3 regions of the Streptomyces sp. NPDC048417 genome follow, and region 2 is predicted to be linked to each of the others. Evidence: riboswitches for the same ligand, from Rfam matches in the RefSeq annotation. Region 2 holds a riboswitch; each other region holds the start of a gene.
What was found. Region 2 has a riboswitch for cyclic di-AMP ahead of AB0D59_RS09690 (NlpC/P60 family protein). Riboswitches for the same ligand answer to the same signal wherever they lie in the genome.
Positions count from the first base shown of each region.

Region 1 (2,259 bases), on a different contig from region 2:
GGGCCGATCTGCTCGATCACGGCGAGGACGGCCTTCTCGACACCCTTGCCGAGGTAGCGGTTGGGGTCGCCGTCACGGAGCTCGATGGCCTCGAAGGCACCGGTGGAGGCGCCGGACGGGACGGCGGCACGACCCGTGCTGCCGTCGTCGAGGCCGACCTCGACCTCGACCGTGGGGTTGCCTCGGGAGTCCAGGATTTCCCGGGCTACGACGACGTCGATGGACGGCACGAGCATCTCCTTCTTGGGATGTGACGCTGGTTGTGCGGGCGCACGCGGGCCTTGTCGGCCCTTGCTCAGCCTTGCGACTAGAGCCTAACCGTCCCGGGGCCGTCGACCGGCACGACCGACCGACCCTTGGACACACAGACGGTACTCATTGTTCACGCACGGAACAAAGGGGGGCCCGATGAAGAACGGAAGAAGAGCGGGTCAAGAAGAAGACCGCGGGAGGGCCGCGGGAGGACCGCAAGGAGAAACCCCGCCCCGGTGCGTACGGGGGAGAACGCACCGGAGCGGGGGCCCGTGGGGGACGGGGGTGGCCCTCACATGGTCCTCACTATGAGGACCACGGTTGTGTGGGCGCTGTGGTCCAGCTGGGCGCCGCGTATTACTTCGTAAGGCTTCGGGAGCGGCCCGTCGTCCTACTTCAGGTGCAGCTGCTGGCCCGGGTAGATGAAGTCGGCGTCGTCGACGATGTCCTTGTTCAGCTTGAACAGCGCCTGCCAGCCGCCCTTGACCTTGTGCTTCTCGGCGATCGAGCTGAGCGTGTCGCCCTTGACGACCTTGTACTCGCCGTCGCCCTTCTTGACCTTCTTGCCGGTCGGAGTGGTGACGGTCTTCTTGGCGGCCGGACGCTCGGCGGAGCGGGAGGCGGCCTGGGTGTCGGTCGTACGGCTGCTGGTGGCGCTGCTCGAAGAGGAGCTGGAGGAGTTGGAGGAGCCGCTGCCGGTGTAGGCGGCGCCGGACAGGCCCGTGCCGCAGACCGGCCAGGCACCCTTGCCCTGCGCGGCGAGGACCTTCTCGGCGATCTCGATCTGCTGCGCCTTGCCGGCCTGGTTGGCCTGCGCGGCGTACTGGGTACCGCCGTACGCGGCCCAGGTGGAGGCGGAGAACTGCAGACCGCCGTAGTAGCCGTTGCCGGTGTTGATGGCCCAGTTGCCGCCGGACTCGCACTGGGCGACGGTGTCCCACTCGGAGGCGGTGGCGGCGGAGGCGCTGCCGGAAGCCATCAGCGGTGCGGCGATGGCGACACCGGTGACACCGGCGAGCGCGGCGACGCGGGTGGCCTTGGACGGACGACGGTGCTTGCCCTTGCCGGAAAACAGCATGACGGATCCCCTCACCGACGCCTGCGAGGTGAGCTGTCGGGTTCGGGCCGGTTGAGTTGCCCGGCCGCACACCTCACGGTGCGCGGCTTCACCCCGAGCCGGACACGGCAGCCTCAACTACCGGTCCCGGCACTTACCTTGGGTCCCCCGCTCCTGCCTACGGCGCTTGACGCGACGACTGTTCCCGGGCAGCCGCTGGCAGGACTCGGCGTTGCGACGGCCGGGGCTCGTGGTGACGAGCGGCCTTGACCGTAAACAGGCGATCAGGTGAATTTCAAAGATGATCAGGGCTTCTGAGACTCATCCCACACTTTCACCAAAACGGACATTTAACTTCTAAGTAGGGCGGTCCGAGGGCCCAACTCCCGCTACTTTTCGTCCGTTTCGCTGCTGAGTTTCAGGGCCTGACCGGGGGCGATGTCGTTCGGGTCGGAGCCGATGTCCGCCTTGTTGGCGGCATAGAGCGCGCGCCATCCGCCGTCGAGGCCAAGGGAGTCGGCGATGGAGGCGAGGGTGTCGCCGTCCCGGACGGTGTAGGTGTCGGCGTCCCGGGAGGCGTGACGGCCGGAAGAAGTCGCACTTTGACCGTTTGTCACGCTTTCGTCCGCCGAGCCGCCGCGGTGCTTACCGCCGCCATCGACGGCCCCCGTGTCGACCAGATCCCAAGAGCTGCCCGTCTGCCACGAATTGTCCGAGTCATCGGCTTCGGACACCACGGGGTTCTTGCTCGCCTTCGAGGCGTTGGAGCCCTTAGATCCCGACTTGTCCGCCTTGGCGGAGTCGGTGGGGGTGCCCGTACCGGAGTCGTCGCTCGCGCTCGGGGACGGGGTGGCGGAGTCCGTGGCGCCCGACGAGGAGTCGGACGAGCCGGAATCCAGTGAACCGGATGAATCCGATGAACCAGATGAAGAGGATGAATCCGACAGCCC
Region 1 covers NZ_JBEZKI010000017.1:109,439-111,697, forward strand. The annotation lists gene eno (phosphopyruvate hydratase) at 1-236, opposite strand, end outside; gene AB0D59_RS26460 (transglycosylase family protein) at 644-1,330, opposite strand; cyclic di-AMP (ydaO/yuaA leader) riboswitch at 1,334-1,505, opposite strand; gene AB0D59_RS26465 (transglycosylase family protein) at 1,699-2,259, opposite strand, start outside.
Region 1: another riboswitch for cyclic di-AMP. It lies ahead of AB0D59_RS26460 (transglycosylase family protein); the one in region 2 lies ahead of AB0D59_RS09690 (NlpC/P60 family protein).

Region 2 (2,259 bases):
GCCCTCACCACACGCGCTCCGCGCCCGCGCCATGGCGGGCGCCCCCCTGGGGCGCCCGCGCCCCTCAGGCCGGTCGCACCACGCTGTGGATGATCGACTCGCCCCCGTAGTAGATCGACTCCTCCCGGACGTACGCGCCGGGCTTTGGGGCGTGGATCATCATGCCGTTGCCGATGTAGATGCCGACGTGGCTGACATCGTCGTAGAAGAAGACCAGGTCGCCGGGCTGGGCGTCGGCCAGGGAGACGGTGGTGCCGGCGTTCACCTGGTCGTAGGTGGTGCGCGGCAGGGAGACGCCCGCGGCCTTCCAGGCGGCCTGGGAGAGGCCGGAGCAGTCGTAGGAGCCGGGGCCGGTGGCCCCCCAGACGTACGGCTTGCCGACCTGCGCGCGGGCGAAGGCGATCGCCTTGGCGGCCTTCGTCCCGTAGGAGGAGTCGGAGGAGGACGACGAGGAGGAGCCGCCGGAGGTCGACGTCGACGAAGACGACGCCTCCTGCTTCGCGGCCGCCGCCTGCTGCTTCGCGAGCTCCGCCGCCTTGCGTGCCGCTTCCGCCTGCTGCTTCTGCTCGATCTCCGCCAGCCGCGCCTTCTCCTGGGCCGTCAGCTGCGACAGCAGCTCCCGCGCGGAGGCCAGCTTCGTCTGGACGGTGGTCTTGGCGGTCTTGAGGTCGTCCTGGGTCTCGGTGAGCGTCTCCAGGCTCTCGGCTGCCGCCTGCCGCTTCACCATGGTCGCGGACTGCTGCGTGGTGTAGTCGTCGACCGCGTCCTTCTGGCGCGAGGTCAGCCGGTTCATCAGTTGCGTCTGGTCGAAGTAGTCCTGAGGACTGTCCGCGAGCAGGAAGGTCGCCGTGTCGGGCGCACTGGCCCCGGTCCGGTACTGGGCCGCGGCGAACGACCCCAGTTCCTCACGCGCCTTGTTGAGCCGGTCCGTGCGCTCGGCGACGTCGTCGAGCAGGGTGTCGACCTGCTTGCGCTGCTTGCCGGTCTTCTCCTTGGCCGCGTTGTACTTCTCGGTCGCCGACTCGGCCTGCCGGTAGAGGGCGTCGACCTTCTTCTCGACCTCCTCCAGGCTGGGCTTGCCGTCCTCGGAGGGCGCGGCGTTGGCCGTCTGGGAGAGCAGCGCCACGGAGGTGAGGGCGGCGGTGGCCAGGGCGGGGGTGCGTATGCCTGCTACGCGCGTTGCGGACGGACGTGACTTGCGGTGCGACGCCAACGGGGGCGACTCCTTCCGTGCTCCGCCTACCGAGTTAGCTGTCGGGTTCGGGCGGGTGGTTCGGAAGGGTTGCCCTATGGTCCGTTCCCCGCTGGGAGGTCGGGACCGATTCACCCCAAGTGTCGGTGTGGGTCCCCGGTTCCGGATGCGCGGCGGCACCCTGGATTCGGCGGAGGCCGTGCGGCCCGGCGACGTTCGCCGGTGGAGGTCGTACGGCCTGCTCGGCACGCTAGCCAACTCGTGTGCTCTGTGTGAAGTTTGATGTGCGATATGCCCGATACATTTTCGTGACCTTCGTGTTGCGGCTCGATAGGATCGGTTGATCGGGGATGGTATGGGGCTACTTGTCCGGTGCGGTCGAGCGGTCCGCGCTCTCGGCTGACGGGCACACCCGTGCTCACGGCGTGTGATCGCTGACCGTGAGGGGCCGATTCTGGCGGGTGACCGGGGTGACTTTCCGGGGTGGGGGCCGGTTGTCAGTGGGGCGCCCTAGACTCGGAGAGCGATGAGCAGCCTCTTTGACGACAGCTTCCTGGCGAGCCTCCAGCCCCCGCGCGGCCACGAGGAGGAACCCCCGCCGCCGCCCGAGGACGAGCACGTACCGGAACCGGTTCCGGACGATCTGTTCGGCGGGCAGTTCGACGCGCCCCCGGACCGGGACGCCTACTACCGCGACGGCGCCGCCCGCCCGGCCCTGGACCCGGCCGCGCTCCTGGAGGGGCTGAACGAGAACCAGCGCGCGGCCGTCGTGCACGCCGGCTCCCCGCTGCTGATCGTGGCCGGCGCCGGTTCCGGCAAGACGCGCGTGCTCACCCACCGCATCGCCCACCTGCTCGGCGCGCGCCAGGTGCACCCGGGGCAGATCCTCGCGATCACCTTCACCAACAAGGCCGCGGGCGAGATGAAGGAGCGCGTCGAGCACCTCGTCGGCCCGCGCGCGAACGCGATGTGGGTGATGACCTTCCACAGCGCGTGTGTGCGGATCCTGCGCAGGGAGAGCAAGAAGCTCGGCTTCACCTCCTCCTTCTCGATCTACGACGCCGCCG
Region 2 covers NZ_JBEZKI010000005.1:128,417-130,675, forward strand. The annotation lists gene AB0D59_RS09690 (NlpC/P60 family protein) at 65-1,213, opposite strand; cyclic di-AMP (ydaO/yuaA leader) riboswitch at 1,222-1,395, opposite strand; gene pcrA (DNA helicase PcrA) at 1,719-2,259, shown strand, end outside.

Region 3 (2,259 bases), on a different contig from region 2:
CCTGCTCCGACGTGAGCGGAATCACGTACGCCCGTCACAGGTGAACTCCCGGCGGATTCCAAGCCCTTGGGTCGCCCGACGGCCTTCGAGACGCCCGGGCGGACGAAGCCTCCGGGCGTCAACCTCCCCACCGCGCACGATCAGCGGCACGCGCGCGTACCCGGGCCGCACGGAGTTCACGAGGGCGCGCCGGAGAGGCCACACGACCGGATGAACCGGCTGCACAGAACCCGCTGCCGAGCCACACCCGACCGGACCCCACCGGTTCGGCCCATCGAGCCGGAATTCCACCGAACAAGGCAATTCGGACAATCTCCCGAATTGCCTGTGACGCGGGCCACTTCTTCCACCCCAATCACTGCAATCCGCACGAATGACTGCGAGGCACTTTTCCGCTGATGCCGGGAAAAACGGATTCCGCGAATCCCTCTTGTCCGATTCGCCTTAATTGCCGTTTCGTGAAGTAGGTCACGTGGCCCGGAGTGCCACAAAGGCGGTAAGGCGACCCTTCCTCACCTTTCCCTGTGGGCGAGTTGAGGATTGGCAGCCGCAAAGGATCAAGCGGCCTATACGACTCAGATCAAGGTCAATCGGCGTGTTGTGTGAATCAGGTACTTGTTCCGGACATGTGCTCTCGCATACGTTCCCGCTCGCCGGGCGGACGCCGAATCCTGCCGCCGCCCGTCGTGACCCATCGACGAGTCCATTCGCACGGCAGGAGCGGGGAAACCAGGTAAGTCGCCGGACCGGGCGACCGATGTCACCGACGGACGTCGTACCGGAACGGCTAGGGGTGAAGTCGCCTCGCCTCAGGGCGGAGCGGCCGGGCACTCCCCGGGCCCGAACCCGACAGCTCACCCCGCAGGCGACGGAGAGGAACCACGACATGTCTGCTGCCGCCCAGCACCGCCGTCCCCGCCGTAACCGCATCGTCCGCAAGCTCGCCGTCGTCGGTAGCGGCGCCGCCGTTCTCGCCCTGCCGCTCATCGGGGCGACCGCCGCCTCCGCCGCCACTTCCACCACCTCGACGGCTTCCACGACGCTTGCCGGGTACCCGAACAACCTCGACGGCTGGATCCGCGAGTCGCTCGCGATCATGGCCGAGAAGAACATCCCGGGTTCCTACAACGGCATCTACCGCAACGTGATGCGTGAGTCCTCCGGCAACCCGCAGGCCATCAACCTCTGGGACTCCAACGCGGCCGCCGGCATCCCCTCCAAGGGTCTGCTCCAGGTGATCGACCCGACGTTCAAGACCTACCACGTGGACGGCACGTCGTTCGACATCTACGACCCGGTCGCGAACATCACCGCCGCCTGCAACTACGCCGCCGCGCGGTACGGCTCGATGGACAACGTGCACGGCGCGTACTGACCGGCGCCGTCAGCCGAAGAGTCTTTCGAGGACGACGGCGATGCCGTCGTCCTCGTTCGACAAAGTGATCTCGTCGGCCACCGCCTTGAGTTCGAGATGGGCGTTGGCCATGGCCACCCCGTAGGACGCCCAGTCGAACATGGGGATGTCGTTGGGCATGTCCCCGAAGGCGACGGCCTGTTCGGGGCTCAGCCCCAGATGGTCGGCGGCCAGCGCCAGCCCGGTCGCCTTGGTCACCCCGCACGGCTGGAGCTCGACGGTTCCCGGCCCCGACATGGTGACCGTCGCCAGCGATCCCACCACCGCGCGCGCGGTCGCCGCCAGTTCGTCGTCGGACAGGGTGTGGTGGCGCAGCAGCACCTTGCTGATGGGCGCGCACCACAGGTCGTCGCGCCGGTCGACGCGCAGCGCGGGCAGCGTGGGGTGGGGCATCAGATAGCCCGGCTCGATGAGCGTGAGCCCGTCCACGCCGTCCTGGTCGACCGCCGCGTACACCTGCCCGACCTCGGCCTCGATCTTGCCGAGGGCGGTCTCCGCCAGTTCCCGGTCCAGGGTGACCGACCACAGCAGCCGGTCAGCGCCGGCGTCGTACACCTGCGCGCCCTGGCCGCAGACCGCGAGACCCGTGCAGCCGAGGTCGTCCAGGAGGGGGCGCACTCTCGGCGCGGGACGGCCGGTCACCACGAGATGCCGGGCACCCGCCCGGCCGGCCCGCGCGAGCGCGGCGAGCGACCGTTCCGACAGGGTGTCGTCGGCGCGCAGCAGCGTGCCGTCCATGTCGGTGGCGATCAGTGCGTACGGGGAGGGTGCGACCATGATCAGAGAATACGGACAGCACGCCCCTGAGACTCACTGTGCGTTTCGGCCTCAATTGGCGCCAGCCG
Region 3 covers NZ_JBEZKI010000007.1:233,217-235,475, reverse strand. The annotation lists cyclic di-AMP (ydaO/yuaA leader) riboswitch at 686-881, shown strand; gene AB0D59_RS13750 (transglycosylase SLT domain-containing protein) at 887-1,375, shown strand; gene AB0D59_RS13745 (HAD family hydrolase) at 1,385-2,191, opposite strand.
Region 3: another riboswitch for cyclic di-AMP. It lies ahead of AB0D59_RS13750 (transglycosylase SLT domain-containing protein); the one in region 2 lies ahead of AB0D59_RS09690 (NlpC/P60 family protein).